DNA from 3 places in the Rhodoferax sp. SPJ21 genome. Region 2 is predicted to be linked to each of the others. Evidence: predicted binding sites of a transcription regulator. Region 2 holds the regulator's gene; each other region holds the start of a gene.
The links. Region 2 encodes HrcA, which represses chaperone genes, less so after heat shock. Its sites were predicted from a motif close to TTAGCACTCNNNNNNNNNGAGTGCTAA; they were not measured.
Positions count from the first base shown of each region.

Region 1: a site for HrcA is predicted at 2,741-2,767, ahead of AC4BBN_RS03470 (co-chaperone GroES). Genes of this name have one in related genera too.
Region 3: a site for HrcA is predicted at 2,565-2,591, ahead of rpoH (RNA polymerase sigma factor RpoH). Genes of this name have one in related genera too.

Region 1 covers NZ_JBYZMO010000001.1:783,645-789,091, forward strand. The annotation lists gene AC4BBN_RS03460 (YitT family protein) at 1-564, opposite strand, end outside; gene AC4BBN_RS03465 (EAL domain-containing protein) at 898-2,595, shown strand; gene AC4BBN_RS03470 (co-chaperone GroES) at 2,817-3,110, shown strand; gene groL (chaperonin GroEL) at 3,192-4,844, shown strand; gene AC4BBN_RS03480 (DNA-3-methyladenine glycosylase I) at 5,037-5,447, opposite strand, start outside.
Region 2 covers NZ_JBYZMO010000002.1:896,574-902,020, reverse strand. The annotation lists gene AC4BBN_RS12035 (multidrug effflux MFS transporter) at 87-1,310, shown strand; gene galE (UDP-glucose 4-epimerase GalE) at 1,327-2,337, opposite strand; tRNA gene AC4BBN_RS12025 (tRNA-Ile) at 2,365-2,441, opposite strand; gene hrcA (heat-inducible transcriptional repressor HrcA) at 2,474-3,478, opposite strand; gene AC4BBN_RS12015 (NAD kinase) at 3,507-4,400, shown strand; gene recN (DNA repair protein RecN) at 4,404-5,447, shown strand, end outside.
Region 3 covers NZ_JBYZMO010000001.1:1,046,060-1,051,506, reverse strand. The annotation lists gene cyoE (heme o synthase) at 25-939, shown strand; gene AC4BBN_RS04715 (SCO family protein) at 945-1,553, shown strand; gene rpoH (RNA polymerase sigma factor RpoH) at 1,600-2,535, opposite strand; gene AC4BBN_RS04705 (OsmC family protein) at 3,047-3,451, shown strand; gene glcF (glycolate oxidase subunit GlcF) at 3,506-4,738, opposite strand; gene glcE (glycolate oxidase subunit GlcE) at 4,738-5,447, opposite strand, start outside.

The DNA of each region.
Region 1 (5,447 bases), on a different contig from region 2:
CAGTACCGACAGCAGCGCGCGCTGCCAGTCGGTGGTCCAGAAGGCGCCCAGCAGTATCAGCCCGTCGATGCCCATCTGCACATGGCCGGCGCGCCAGCCAAAGCGGTCTTGCAGGTACAGCACCACGACGCCGATGCCACCCAGGCTGGCCCGGTGGCGAAACAGGATCAGCATGCCGCAGCCGCACAGCAGCCCGCCCAGCACGGCAGCCAGCGGCGACCACAGCTGCGCAAACACCAGGCCATACGGCAGATAGTGCGCAAACAGCGACAACAGGGCCACGGCACAAAAGGTCTTCACCGTGAACTGCAGACCCATGCGCCACCAGGCAAACAGGTAGAACGGCAGGTTCAGCAGAAAGAAGGCCACGCTGAACTCAGTGCCCGTGGCGTAACGGATCAAAAATGCCAGCCCCGCCGTGCCGCCAGTGAGCAGGCCCGCGTGGCCAAACATCACCACACCCAAAGCCAGGAACAAGGTGCCGATGGCCAGGGCCAAAGCGTCTTCATAAAAACGGTGCCGCGCCAAAGGCGCAGCAGGGGGTGCAGTCACAGAACGGGTCATGGAAGATAGGAGAAACGGGAAATGGTGGCGCCGACACTCTCGGCGCAGGGCAACGGAGAGGAAAGAGGCTTTGCATGGTAGCGGACCGGCACCTGCCTGCCTCACCCACACCAGGCGCTATCTACACGCAAGCTCCGTACCCATGGGCCGCAGAAAACCGGCAAAACCACCCCATAATCATCAAAAGTCCGACGCGGTGCGCCGAAGTGCGGGCGCCCCACCATTAGCCAGCCACTCTGCCACGGGACCACACATGCAAGGGCTCTTGCCAACTCCGGACCACGCACCTTGCGAAGCGCCTGCCGCGTATAGCCAACCCGCTGCACAGCAGGCATGAGGCTGAGCCCGCGCCAAAGCGACTGTCTGGTCGCCATCACCCGCACGCTGAGCCGATACCCCCGGCTGGTCGGCATGGTGTGTGGCTACTCGCTGGCCATTACGCTGGCCCTGGCAGCGTGCGGATTGGTATTCCAGTCCCAGCTAGGGGAGGTAGAAAGCGGGCAAGCCATTGTTTTGCGCAATATGCAGGCCCTGCAATTCGATGCCGGACAGATGCTGACCCAGCTCAATAACGGCTACAGCCCCGATTGCAGCACCAGCAACCTCAACGCGCTGCGCAGCCTGCTGTTTGACTACCACTTCATCCGCAGCATCCAGCTGCTGGACAGCCAGCACCGGGTGTACTGCACTACCGAGCTGGGCTTGCTTAACGCGCCAAGAGCGCCCAGGGTAGGCGGCATCGATGGCTCGATCGGGCACTACTTCCTGGGTGCATCTATACAGCTCGCCAAAGGAGAAGTCCGCACCACCGTGGTGGAACGGGGGCCATTCCAGGTGGCCATAGGTTCCGACCGGGTAACGGAGAGCTTTCAGCAATACACCGACGCCGTCTGGGCCGGTAACGCGCGGCAGCGCACCAAGATATTCAAAAGCAAGTGGGCCGGCTATACCGACATGCTCACCAGTCCCACCACCCCGCATGTTCGCCTGGACTGGAAGAACGCGCTGATCCTGGTCACCACCACGATGCCCGGGGTCAGCCCGATCACGATCCAGACGATTCTGTGGCCGCAAGCGTTCTTCCAAAAACACCTGTTGCTCAGCCTGGGCGGGGGTGCCGTGTGCCTGCTGCTGGCCTTTTTAGTGACCGACTTCATCACGCGGCGCTGCCGGTACTTCCAGTCCATGGAGCACCGCATCCGCTTCCTGTGCGTAACCGACAAACTGGTCTGCCACTACCAGCCCATCATTGAACTAGCCACCGGCCGCACCGTAGGCTGCGAGGTACTGGCACGGCTAAACGACGGCGACACGCTGCTCTTCCCCGACCAGTTCATCCCCGCCGTACAGAGCAAAAAGCTGGACTGGGTGCTGGACGCCGCCATCAGCGCGCGCGGCCTGTGTGAGCTGGGCGATGCCCTACCGCCGCAAGCCCAGGGCTTCAAGGTGGCCCTCAACTTCTTTCCACAAAACCTGCGCCACGCCACGCTGTCACCCCATCTGAAGCAGGTGCTGCAAGCACTGAACCGCAACGACCTGCAGGTCGAGCTGGAGGTGACCGAATACAACTTCGCGCCAGCCATCATGCCGGAGCTGCAGCGCCTGCAGGCCGACGGCTTTCTGATCTCCATCGACGACTTCGGCACCGGCTACTCCAACCTGGGCATGGTGAAGAAAGTCGCTCCCGACTACCTGAAAATAGACAAGTCCTTTGTATTCGAAATGGAGGACCTGACCCTGCGCTCCAGCCTGATCCCCGAAATCATCGCTATCGCCAAGGCCGTCAACAGCAAAGTAGTGGCCGAAGGCATTGAAACCCAGGGCCAGGCCGACAAGCTACAGGCCATGGGCGTGCGCTACGGCCAGGGCTACCACTTCGCCAAGCCCATGCCGCTGGCGGCCTTCATCCGGCACCTGCAAATACAAGAAGGCCTGGGCGACGACTCCGACCCACTGGGCGCGCACAACAAGCCCGACGAAGCAGGCCAAGGTCGCTCCTTTATTGATAGCCTGGGACGCATGCTGCGCTAGCGCAACAGCGGGTTTTGGCAGCGAAGAAACACCCCGCTGCCGGGCAACCCGATCCCCAACACGCAGACTACACACCCGCAGGTCGACGTCGAATTTGCCAAATTTGCGGCCGCTGACCTTGAATTGACACAAGAAGCCCTTATCATTAGCACTCGAAGGCAATGAGTGCTAACACTTCCGCTTCATCCTTTTTTCGCAACATTTCATCTTTAGGAGATTCCATGAACCTACGTCCTCTCGGCGATCGCGTGATCGTTAAGCGTATTGACAGCGAAACCAAGACCGCTTCTGGCATCGTGATTCCTGACTCTGCTGCTGAAAAGCCAGATCAAGGCGAAGTGCTGGCTGTCGGCCCAGGCAAGAAGAACGACAAGGGTGAAATCTCCGCCCTGACCGTCAAGGTCGGTGACCGCGTTCTGTTTGGCAAGTACAGCGGCCAAACCGTCAAGGTATCTGGCGACGAACTGCTGGTGATGAAAGAAGACGACCTGTTCGCAGTTGTCGAATCCAAGTAATTTTGTGGGACTGACCGGCTGACGCGCGTAGCGCCCAGTCGCTCTGTCCCCAACTAGTTAAATTTTTCAGGAGAAATTCTCATGGCAGCAAAAGACGTAGTTTTCGGCGGCGAAGCCCGCGCACGCATGGTTGAAGGCGTGAACATCCTGGCTAACGCAGTCAAGGTGACCCTGGGCCCTAAAGGCCGTAACGTGGTTCTGGAGCGCTCGTTCGGCGCCCCTACCGTGACCAAGGACGGTGTGTCCGTGGCCAAGGAAATCGAACTCAAAGACAAGCTGCAAAACATGGGCGCGCAGATGGTCAAGGAAGTTGCTTCCAAGACCTCCGACCTGGCTGGTGACGGCACCACCACCGCAACCGTGCTGGCCCAAGCCATCATCCGCGAAGGCATGAAGTACGTGGCCGCCGGCATGAACCCGATGGACCTGAAGCGCGGTATCGACAAGGCTGTTGCAGCCCTGGTTGTCGAGCTGAAGAATGCTTCCAAGCCCACCACCACCTCCAAGGAAATCGCCCAAGTCGGCTCGATTTCCGCCAACTCTGACTCCAGCATTGGTGACATCATCGCCAGCGCCATGGACAAGGTCGGCAAGGAAGGCGTGATCACCGTGGAAGACGGCAAGTCGCTGGCTAACGAGCTGGACGTGGTTGAAGGCATGCAATTCGACCGTGGCTACCTGTCGCCCTACTTCATCAACAACCCAGAAAAGCAAGCCGCTTTGCTGGACAACCCGTTTGTTCTGTTGTTCGACAAGAAGATCAGCAACATCCGTGACCTGCTGCCTACCCTGGAACAAGTTGCCAAGTCTGGCCGTCCTCTGCTGATCATCGCTGAAGAAGTCGATGGCGAAGCACTGGCGACCCTGGTGGTCAACACCATCCGTGGCATCTTGAAGGTTGTGGCTGTGAAGGCTCCTGGCTTCGGCGACCGCCGCAAGGCCATGCTGGAAGACATCGCCATCCTGACGGGCGGCAAGGTTATCGCTGAAGAAGTCGGCCTGACCCTGGAAAAGGTCACCCTGGCTGACCTCGGCCAAGCCAAGCGCATCGAAGTGGGCAAAGAAAACACCACCATCATTGATGGCGCCGGTGCAGCTGCCGACATCGAAGCCCGCGTCAAGCAAGTGCGCGTTCAAATCGAAGAAGCGACCAGCGACTACGACCGTGAAAAACTGCAAGAACGCGTGGCCAAGCTGGCTGGCGGTGTTGCCGTGATCAAGGTTGGCGCTACCACCGAAATCGAAATGAAGGAAAAGAAGGCCCGCGTTGAAGACGCCCTGCACGCTACCCGCGCTGCTGTGGAAGAAGGCATTGTGGCTGGCGGCGGCGTGGCTCTGCTGCGCGCCAAGCAAGCTGCTGGCAAGATCGAAGGCGCTAACGCCGACCAAGACGCCGGCATCAAGCTGGTGTTGAAGGCCATCGAAGCGCCTCTGCGCGAAATCGTGTTCAACGCTGGCGAAGAAGCCTCCGTGGTGGTGGCAGCTGTGTTGGCCGGCAAGGGCAACTTCGGCTACAACGCTGCCAACGGCGAATACGGCGACATGATCGAAATGGGTATCCTGGACCCAACGAAGGTGACCCGCACCGCACTGCAAAACGCAGCCTCTGTCGCATCCTTGATGCTGACGACCGAAGCCATGATCGCTGAGTCTCCAAAAGACGAAGCCGGTGCTGGCGGCGGCATGCCTGGTGGAATGGGCGGAATGGGCGGCATGGGCGACATGGGCATGTAATTTCGCCGCGAAACGGGCCGCCCGCGTCGTTACCAAGTCTTGCCGTGGCGATGCCACTGTCTGCGACTTGGCGCCTAGCGGACGACCCGTTGCGCAACGAAATCCGTCCCATTCGACGTACGTCGAAAAGACCATGAAAAAACCCCGCAGAGTGCGAGCTCTGCGGGGTTTTTTCATGGGCGCTGGGAAAGACTATGCGGGGTTGAACGCCTTGCGGGCATCCAGTGCGGCCTGGCGCACGTGGCAGCCTTCCTGGTGGTCGTTGACCAGGCCCATGGCCTGCATGAAGGCGTAGACGGTGGTGGGGCCGACGAACTTCCAGCCATGGCGCTTCAGCTCTTTGGACAGGGCCACAGACTCAGGCGACTGGCCCATGGCGCGCAGCGCATCCACCGTCAAGCGGCTGGGGCGTGACGCGGCGCTGGGCTCGAAGCGCCAAAAATAGCTGGCCAGCGAGGCCTCTTTTTCCAGCAGCTTCTCGGCGCACTGGGCGTTGTGGATCGCCGCTTCGATCTTGCCGCGGTGGCGCACGATACCGGCATCAACCAGCAGGCGCTCTACATCTTTCGGGCCGAAACGCGCCACGGTGGCGATGTCAAACCC
Region 2 (5,447 bases):
CCAAGGTGCCTGATGAGCAAGACCCAGTTCAACGATGTTGCCGGCGACACCTCAAGCTACGCGGGCAGCACGGCCCCCCTCGCACCATGAACCCTAACGCCGCCCAACTATGGGTCGCGCCCCGCTGGGCCCTGGCCATATTGCTGGCGGTGCTGGGCATGCTGGGGCCGTTTTCCATCGACACCTTCATACCCGCATTCGACGGAATAGCCAACTCCTTGGGGGCCTCGCCGGCACAGATGCAGCAGACGCTATCGGCCTATCTGTTTGGCTTTGCCTTCATGAATCTGTTCCACGGAGCCCTGTCCGACAGCTTCGGCAGGCGTCCGGTGGTGCTGACCGGGTTGGCCGTGTTCACGGCAGCCAGCATGGGCTGTGCGCTGTCGCAAAGCGTTGCACAACTGGTGTTCTTCCGCGCGCTGCAAGGCCTTTCCACCGGCGCGGGCATCGTGGTATCGCGCGCCGTAGTCCGCGATATGTTTCCACCGGCGCAGGCACAAAAGGTGATGAGCCAGGTCACCATCTACTTTGGTGTGGCGCCTGCCATTGCGCCCATCATCGGGGGGTGGCTATTCGTCCACCTGGGTTGGCACAGCATCTTCTGGTTTCTGGCGGGCGTTGGATTGCTACTGTGGATCTCCAACTTCCGTTATCTGCCGGAAACCCTAGACCCGACCCAGCGCCAGCCCTTCAATGCACGGCATCTGCTTCAGGGCTATGGCGAGCTGTGCTCCAACCCGCGCTTTCTGCTGCTGGCACTGGCCAGCGGCATTCCGTTCAACGGCATGTTTTTGTACGTGCTGTCCGCACCGGCCTTCCTGGGACAAATCCTGGAGCTACGGCCCACAGAATTCTTCTGGTTTTTTGTGCTGACCATCAGCGGCATCATGACGGGTGCATGGATCAGCGGACGCATGGCAGGCAAGGTGCCACCCAAGACACAAATCCGCCATGGCTTTGCCATCATGGTGCTGGTGTCCGTCGGCAATGTGGTGGCCAATTTGCTGTTCAAAGCCCACGTGGCCTGGGCCTTGATTCCTGTGGCGATCTTCGCCCTGGGTTGGGCCATGATGGTGCCGGCCGTCACCCTGTTGGTGTTGGATCTCTACCCGGCGCGACGCGGCATGTCCTCGTCTCTGCAGGCCTGCCTGGGTTCCATTGCCAATGGCTTGGTGGCAGGCATACTCGCGCCGCTGGTCATGCATTCTGCGCAAGCCCTGGCACTGGCATCGCTAACCATGATGTCCATTGGCCTTTTTGCCTGGATGTGGCTACATCGGCGCTGGCCGGACATCGGCCGCTCGGCCTGATTGAAGGAAAGCGGCTTTAGGCCGCAAACCCACGCGGGTTCGCGCTTTGCCAACGCCAGGCATCGGCGCACATGGCATCCAGGCCCCGCTCGGCACGCCAGCCCAGCAGCTCTGCTGCCGCATGCGGTTCGGCATAGCAAGCCGCCACATCGCCCGGGCGCCGAGCCGCAACTTGGTAAGGCACAGGCTTGCCGCTGGCCCGCTCAAAGGCTTTGACCATGTCGAGCACGCTGTAGCCTATACCGGTGCCCAGATTCACCGTGAGGAAATCAGGCACGGACTGCAAACGCTCCAGCGCCTTCAAGTGGCCCACGGCCAGGTCCACCACGTGGATGTAATCACGCACACCGGTGCCATCGGATGTGTCGTAATCGTTGCCCCATACATTCAAAAACTCTCGCTGCCCCACAGCCACCTGGGCCACGAAAGGCATCAGGTTGTTGGGAATGCCGCGAGGATCCTCACCAATCAGGCCGCTGATGTGCGCCCCCACCGGGTTGAAGTAACGCAATATGCCAATGCGCCAGGACGCGTCGCTGCGGTGCAAGTCGCGCAGCAGATCTTCCACCATCAGCTTGCTACGGCCGTAAGGGTTGGTCGCGGACAGTGGATGGTCCTCGGTCAGCGGCAGCCGCTGCGGGTCTCCGTATACCGTGGCCGACGAACTGAACACCAGCGTCTTCACGCCGCACTCGCCCATGGCCTCCAGAAGACGCAAAGTGCCCACCACATTGTTGTCGTAATAACGCAGGGGCTGCTGCACCGATTCCCCCACGGCCTTCAGGCCTGCGCAATGGATAACGGCAGTAGCGCCGCTGCCACGCAGTGCCGCAACCAGTACCGCACGGTCCCGGATATCGCCCTCAATCACGTTAGGCTTCTTGCCAGTGATGCGTTCCACGCGCGCGAGGGACTCGGGCTGGCTGTTGCAGAAGTTGTCAAATACCGTGACGTCTTGCCCTGCATTCAGCAGTTCAACGCAGGTATGCGTCCCGATATAACCAGCACCACCCGTCACGAGAATCATGGGAGCCTTTTCATGCGAAAGATGAAATGGTAGGGCGTGAGTGACTTGAACACTCGACCAAAGGATTATGAGTCCTCTGCTCTAACCAACTGAGCTAACGCCCCACACAACCCAGCATTCTAACTGGCGCCGGGGCCTATTTTTGGTGGCTGAGGGCGTTGCTGACTAGCTTGGACGTAATGTCCACAATTTGGATCATGCGGTCATAGGCCATGCGGGTGGGGCCGATGACGCCCAGGGTGCCGACGATCTGGCCATCGACCTCGTAGGGGGCGCTGACGATGGACAGCTCTTCGAAGGGCACGACCTGGCTTTCACCACCGATATAGATGCGCACGCCCTCGGCCCGGCTGGAGACATCCAACAGGCGCATCAGCTGCGTCTTTTGCTCGAACAGATCAAACGCCCGGCGCAAGTGGCCCATGTCGCTGGAAAAGTCGCTGACGGACAGCAGGTTGCGCTCTCCCGAGATAACGACCTCGTCCTGCTCGCGCGCCAGGGCTTCGGAGCCGGCATTCACCGCCGCCTGCATCAGGCTGGCGATTTCGCCACGCAATGACTCGACCTCGTTCTTCAACCGCTCGCGCACCTGCTCAATGGATAGGCCGGCGTAGTTACCGTTGAGGTAGTTGGCCGCCTCGACCAGTTGCGAGGATGAGTAATCGACCTCGGTGAAGATCACGCGGTTTTGCACGTCGCCATCGGGCGAGACGATGATGACCAGAAAGCGCCGCTCGGACAGACGCAAGAATTCGATATGGCGAAACACCGAGGTACGCCGGGGCGCCATCACCACGCCGACAAACTGCGACAGGTTAGACAGCAGGTTGGCGGCGTTGACGATGACTTTTTGCGGCTGCTCGGCGACCAGCTTGGGCGGCGCCAACGGGCCGGGCTGGGCGGTGAGCATGGTGTCCACAAACAGGCGGTAGCCGCGCGCCGTGGGAATGCGACCGGCCGAGGTGTGCGGACTGACAATCAGGCCCAACTCTTCCAGGTCGGACATTACGTTGCGGATGGTGGCCGGCGACAGGTCCAAGCCAGAAGCTTTAGATAGCGTGCGCGAGCCAATCGGTTGGCCATCGGCGATATAGCGCTCGACCAGCGCTTTCATTAACAACTTGGCACGGTCATCGAGCATGTCACCATTTTAATGATGTAATTTGTGGATGAAATCACAATTCCGCCACGTGGCGCTATTTGGGAAATATGCTGCACCAGGCACCCTTGTCGCCAACGCCTCGTCGTGCAAGGTGCTGGAGGACATTGCGCAATTTTTAAGCAGCCAGGGATGCACCGTGGTGGTGGACCTGGAGACAGTGGCCAACACCGGCCTGCAGGGCTATCCGGCGCTGGATGTGGACGCGATTGGCAGGCAATGCGACCTGGGCCTGGTGGTCGGCGGCGACGGCACCATGTTGGGCATAGGCCGGCAGATGGCCCAGTACGGCGTGCCGCTGATCGGTATCAACCAGGGGCGCCTGGGCTTTATTACCGACATCCCTCTCAACAACTACCAGGCCACGCTGACGCCCATGCTGCTGGGCGCCTTCGAGGAAGACCACCGCAGCCTGATGCACGCGAGGGTGATGCGTGGTGGCGAGTGCGTGTTCAGCGCACTGGCCATGAACGACGTGGTGGTGAACCGCGGCGCCACCTCCGGCATGGTGGAACTGCGGGTGGAGGTGGACGGCCACCTGGTGTCCAACCAGCGGGCCGACGGCCTGATCATCGCCACGCCCACCGGCTCCACCGCCTATGCACTGTCGGCTGGCGGGCCGCTGATGCACCCCTCCATCCCTGGCTGGCTGATGGTGCCCATTGCCCCGCACACATTGACAAACAGGCCTATCGTGCTTGCAGATGCTGCAGAGGTAGCTATAGAACTCATAGCAGGCCGAGATGCCAGCGCGAACTTCGACATGCAGTCGCTGGCCACCTTGCAGCACGGTGACCGCATCGTCGTGCGCCGCTCCGAGCACCGTGGGCGCTTTCTGCACCCCCAGGGCTGGAGCTACTTCGACACCCTGCGCAAAAAACTCCACTGGAACGAGGGCGCCTGAGCCATGGCATTGAAACGCATCACCCTGCGCGACTTCGTGATCGTGCGCGAACTGGAACTGGACCTGCACACCGGCTTCAGCGTGCTCACCGGCGAAACCGGTGCCGGCAAATCCATACTGATCGACGCGCTGCAGCTAGCCCTGGGCAGCCGGGCCGACGCAGGTACGGTGCGTGAAGGTGCAACCCGAGCCGACATCAGTGCCGAATTCGACACCGCCCCCGCCACCACGGCCTGGCTGGAAACCGCTGGCTTTGACCTGGGCGACAGCCTGCTGCTGCGCCGCACCGTGGACACGCAAGGCAAGAGCCGCTCGTGGATCAACGGCAGCCCAGCCACCGCCACCCAGCTGCGTGACATCGGCGACCTGCTGCTGGACATCCATGGCCAGCACGCCTGGCAAAGCCTGACCCGGCCCGACACCGTGCGCGGCCTGCTGGATGCCTACGCGGGCTGCAACACCGCCGCATTACAAACCCGTTGGACCCAGTGGCGCAGCGCCCAAAAAGCGCTGGCCGACGCCCATGCGGCCCGCGACTCGCTGCAGCAGGAGCAAGAGCGCCTGGCCTGGCAAATTGGCGAGGTCGGCAAACTGGCGCCCGGCACCGACGAGTGGGAGGGGCTGAACGCCGAACACACCCGCCTGTCGCACGCCCAGGCCTTGCTGGACGCGGTGCAGACTGCCATCGACGCCCTCGAAGGCGAAGACTCCGGCGCCCTGTCCGGCCTGTCGCGCGCCCACACCGCGCTACATAATCAGGAGCACATTGCGCCCGAATATGCTGCGCTAGCCGAGGTTTTGGCCTCCAGCCTGGCGCAGGCCGAAGATGCCGCCCATTCGCTGCACGCCACGCTGCGCAAGACCGAGCTGGACCCGGACCGCCAGGCCCAGCTGGACGAACGCATGGCGCAATGGGTGTCGCTGGCGCGGCGCTACAAACGCACGCCACCCGAGCTACCGGCCCTGCTGGACAGCTGGAAAACCGAGCTGGCCCGGCTGGACGCCGCCGCCGATGCCGGCAAGCTGGAAGCCGCCGAGCGCCAGGCA
Region 3 (5,447 bases), on a different contig from region 2:
TTTGTCTGGACCGAGATTTTTTGCATGCGTGTTGCTGAACCTACCGCCCCTCCCATGACTGCCGCGCCGCCCTCGCGCCTGCGCCAGTTCTATTCGCTGACCAAGCCGCGCGTGGTCCAACTGATCGTGTTCTGCGCTCTCATCGGCATGGTGCTGGCCGTGCCCGGCGTCCCTACCTGGGCCGAAGTCCGCCTGGGTCTGTTGGCATGCCTGGGCATTTGGTTGGTGGCCGGTGCCGCTGCGGCCTTCAACTGCCTGGTCGAGAAGGGCATAGATGCCAAGATGAAGCGCACCTCGTGGCGGCCCACGGCGCGCCAGGAGCTGCAGGACTGGCAAACCCTGCTGTTTTCAGCCCTGCTATGCGTGGCGGGCTCGGCGCTGTTGTATGTGTGGGTAAATGCCCTGACCATGTGGCTGACCTTTGCCACCTTTGTGGGCTACGCCGTGGTCTACACCGTCATCCTGAAGCCGCTGACACCGCAGAACATCGTCATTGGCGGTGCCTCAGGTGCCATGCCGCCGGTGCTGGGCTGGGCTGCCATGACTGGCAATGTTGGGCCCGAGGCCTTGATCCTGTTTTTGATCATCTTTCTGTGGACGCCGCCGCACTTCTGGGCGCTGGCCTTGTACCGGGTGGAAGACTACCGCAAGTCCGGCCTGCCCATGCTGCCCGTCACCCACGGCAACGAGTTCACCCGCCTGCAGGTGTTGTTGTACACCTTGGTGTTGTTCGCGGCCTGCCTGATGCCCTTCATTTACGGCATGAGCTCCTGGCTGTACCTGGCGGCTGCCGTGGTGCTGAGTATTGGGTTCTGCGCCTACGGCTTTGCACTTTGGCGCAATTACTCGGACGCCCTGGCGCGCAAGACCTTCCGCTTTTCCCTGATCCACTTGAGCGCGCTGTTTGCCGCGCTGCTGCTGGACCACTACCTGATTTAAGTCCTATGCATAAACGTGATGCTATTAAAAAAATAGCTATTGGCGCACTATTTATAAGCGCTACCGGCCTTTTTGTTGCTTGCTCCGAAACCAAGCCCAATTTTGCCTCGGTGGATGTCACCGGCGCCGAATACGCCAAGGATTTCCAGCTGCAGGACCACAACGGCCAGCTCCGCAGCCTGAAGGACTTCAAAGGCAAGCTGGTGGTGGTGTTCTTTGGCTACACCCAGTGCCCGGACGTGTGCCCCACCTCCATGGCTGAGCTGGCCGAGATCAAGAAATCCTTGGGCGCCGACGGCGACCGTCTGCAAGGTATCTTCATCACCGTGGACCCGCAGCGCGATACGCCAGCCCTGCTCAAGGCCTATATGGCCAACTTTGACCCCAGCTTCCTGGCGCTGGTGCCCACGCCCGAGCAGTTGGCCACTGTGGCCAAGGACTTCAAGGTGTATTACAAAAAGGTGGATGGCAGTACGCCCACCAGCTACACCATGGACCATTCCGCTGGCAGCTACGTGTACGACACCCAGGGCCGGCTGCGCCTGTATGCTCGCTACGGCGGCGGTGCGGCGCCGTTGCTGGGCGACCTGAAATTGCTGCTCAAGCAGGCATGAAAAAGGGACCACGAAGGTCCCTTTTTTAATGGATGGCCGAGTGCGTTTACGCGAATTCGGTCAATGCCTTTTTCATCTTCTTCATGGCCGCAGATTCGATCTGGCGAATCCGCTCAGCGCTGACGCCGTAGTCGGCAGCCAGCTCGTGCAGCGTCATGCCGCCAGAGCCGTCATCCTGCACCTTGAGCCAGCGCTCTTCCACGATGCGGCGGCTGCGTTCGTCCAGGCCGTCCAGGGCGCTGCGCACGCCGTCGCTGGCGAGGGTGTCGCGCTGGTGGGCTTCGATCTGGGCGGTGGGTTCGTGCACCGTGTCAGCCAGGTAAGCGATAGGGCCATAGCTGTCTTCGCCGTCGTCCGATGGGCCCGGGTCCAGCATCACGTCGCCACCCGACAAGCGGGTTTCCATCTCAATCACGTCCTCGCGCTTCACATTCAGCTGGCTGGCCATGGACTCGATTTCCGACTCGCTCAGGGTGTCACGGTGGGTGTCACCGTCGATCGCGTCGGACTTGAAGCCTTGCTTCATCGAGCGCAGGTTGAAGAACAGCTTGCGCTGCGCCTTGGTGGTCGCCATTTTGACCATGCGGCAGTTCTTCAGGATGTACTCGTGCATTTCGGCCTTGATCCAGTGCAGCGCGTAGCTCACCAGGCGCACACCCTGGTCGGGGTCGAAGCGCTTCACGGCTTTCATCAGGCCGACGTTGCCTTCCTGGATCAGGTCGCCATGTGGCAGCCCATAGCCGAGGTATTGGCGCGCGACGGACACAACCAGGCGCAGGTGCGACAGCACCAGCTTACCGGCGGCGTCCACGTCGTTGTCATTCTTGAGTTGGCGGGCGTATTGCTGCTCCTGCTCCAGTGTGAGCATGGGCATGCGGTTCACTGCCGAGATATATGCGTCCAGGTTACCCAGCGGGGGCACCAGGGCCCACGGGTTCGGGGCCGCCAATGCGGTGGACATGGTTCCAGTTTGAAGGTTCATACCAGATTCCCTTTCTCTAGGCTTGAATATTAGCACTCTATTAAAGAGAGTGCTAAAGCCGGGGAATTCCTCTCTGGCGCAAGGGTATTCCCTTGGTCGAAGCGAGTGGCTTTGCCCCAGTACAGCCTCCAGCGATTGTCGATTCTTAGCTAGCGTAGAACTCTGGGTCTATTGAAAACCTATGTAACTTATTGAAAGTTATGGACAACTTCTAAACATCTGCTGATGCAACGATTCTGACTGTCAGATGGAAGCATTTCACCTGGTTTTCAAGCGTTGAGGGGGCAAAACGACTTTTGGCCGGGCGTTAACATCCTCGGCTATGAAATTTCTGAACACATTCATGGTTTCGGTGGGTTGGCTTTTTGTCGTTTTTGCAGTTCTTTGTGCTCTTGGGCTAGGCTCCATCCATATGCACCTGGGTCCACTGGACTTCAAGCTGCCGTTTCACTGGCGCTGATCCGGCTGGGCCATGGGCTAAAGTGCCAGCTTCAAGCCACCCAGGAAACCCATGCCCATCCAATCCCGCCTGCACCGCCCGTTTGGGGCGCTCACCACCCTGACCAATGGCCGCCACAGCTGGAACTCTGATGTGGACGCAACCCTGGGCTCCGATGACCTGGCGCCCGATCCACACGACCTGCTGGATTCGGCCCTGGCCGCCTGCACCAGCCTGACGCTGGAGCTGTACATCCGCCGCCGCAAGCTGGCCGTGACCGACCTGCGCGTGGACGTCAGCCACACCGAGAGCAAGACCGAAGACGGCAAGGTCCGCTACGTGCTGCAGCGTAGCCTGCACATCGAGGGCGACATCACGCCCGAAGACAGGGCCAAGCTGCTGGAGATCGCCAACAAGTGCCCCATCCACCGGGTGCTGGAGGGCGAGATCAGCGTGGCTACCACGCTGGCTGACTGATGCTATGGTTTAAATAGCTGCTCGCGCAGGTATTACCTGCGCTGGAGGCTTATTTCATTCGTAAGCCAGGGCGGCATCCAGAACCTCCACCCAGTGCTTCACCGGCGTGCTGGTGCCGCTTTGCAGGTGCTGGATGCAGCCGATATTGGCCGAGACGATGGTTTGCGCACCCAGCGGCTCCAGATGGCCCAGCTTGCGGTCGCGCAGCTGGGTGGCCAGGGTGGGCTGCAGCACCGAATAGGTGCCGGCCGAGCCGCAGCACAGATGGCTTTCGCTCTGCGCCAACTGCACCTTGAAACCCAGCGCGCCCAGATGTGTTTCCACCCCACCGCGCAGCTGCTGGCCGTGCTGCAGCGTGCAGGGGGGGTGGAAGGCCAGCTGCTGTTGGGCGCCGGGCCGCAGCTTGCCGCGCAGGGCGGTCACCAAATCAGGCAGCAGCTCGCTCAGGTCGCGTGTCAGTGCGCTGATGCGTGCAGCCTTTGCCGCGTAAGCCGGGTCGGCGGCCAGGGCGTGGCCATAGTCTTTCACCATGACGCCGCAGCCGGACGCATTCATCACGATGGCCTCCACCGTGTGGGCCTCCACCAGCGGCCACCAGGCGTCGATGTTGCGGCGCATATCGGCCAGGCCGCCATCGTGGTCGCCCAGGTGGCTGCGTATGGCGCCGCAGCAGCCGGCGCTGGGGGCCACCAGGGTCTGGATGCCGGCGGCGTCCAGCACGCGGGCGGTGGCGCCGTTGATGTTGGGCATCATGGCGGGCTGCACACAGCCTGCCAGCACCAGCACCTTGCGGGCGTGCTCGCGTGTGGGCCAGGGCTGGGCCGGTGTGGCCTGGGGCACCTTATTTTTTAGCGTCTGCGGCAGCAGGGGGCGCAGCGCTTGGCCGACCTTCATTGCCGGGGCGAACAGCGGGGATGTGAGTCCTTCCCGCAACATCCAGCGGGCCGCTTTCTCGGTGGCGGGGCGCTCCACGCGTTCATCCACGATGCGCCGGCCTATGTCCACCAGCTGGCCGTATTCCACGCCGCTGGGGCAGGTGGATTCGCAGTTGCGGCAGGTCAGGCAGCGGTCCAGGTGTTGCTGGGTGCTGCGGGTGACTTCCGCGCCCTCCAGCACCTGCTTCATCAGGTAAATGCGGCCACGCGGTCCGTCCAGCTCGTCGCCCAGCAGCTGGTAGGTGGGGCAGGTGGCGGTGCAAAAACCGCAGTGCACGCATTTGCGCAGAATCGCCTCGGCGGCCTGGCCGTCGGCGGTGTTCTTGAATTCGGGGCTGAGGTGGGTTTGCATTACAGGCTGGGGTACAAGCGACCAGGGTTGAAGATGCCAGCCGGGTCCATAGCGGCTTTCAGCGCACGCTGTATGCGCTGCAGCGGGGCCGATAGCGGGGTGAATACGCCGTCGTGCCGGTGGTCGGCGTGGAACAAGGTGGCATGGCCGCCCGCCTGGGCTGCAGCGGCGCGTATCTGCTTGGGCGTGGCAAAGCCGCGCAGCCAGCGCAGGGCGCCGCCCCATTCGATGAAGCTCTGCCCCGGCAGGTCCAGCGGCGGTGTGGTGGCCGGTACCGAGATGCGCCACAGCTCCTCGCCGCGCGCCAGGTGCGCCGCGTCCAGCTGGAAGAAATGGTGGCCGTGGTCGCGCACCAGCTGCCACCAGCCTGCGGCCATTTCGGGCTCCTGCAGCGTGCCACCCAGGCGTTGGCAGGCAGCGTGTACGGCTGCCTGGGCACCGGCCAGGCGCAGATGCAGGTGGCCCGCATGCCAGCTGCTGGCGTTCAGCGGCAGGGGTTGTCCAGCCCAGGTGTGCAGCTGCTGCAGGGCCGTGGCTTCATCCATCTCGAACACCAGGGTGGCGATGGCGGGTGGGGTGGGCAGTACCTTCAGCGATACCTCGCAAATGATGCCCAGCACGCCCATGGAGCCAGCCAGTGCGCGTGACAGGTCGTAGCCCGCCACGTTCTTGATCACCTGGCCGCCAAAGCTCAGCAGCTCGCCCTGGC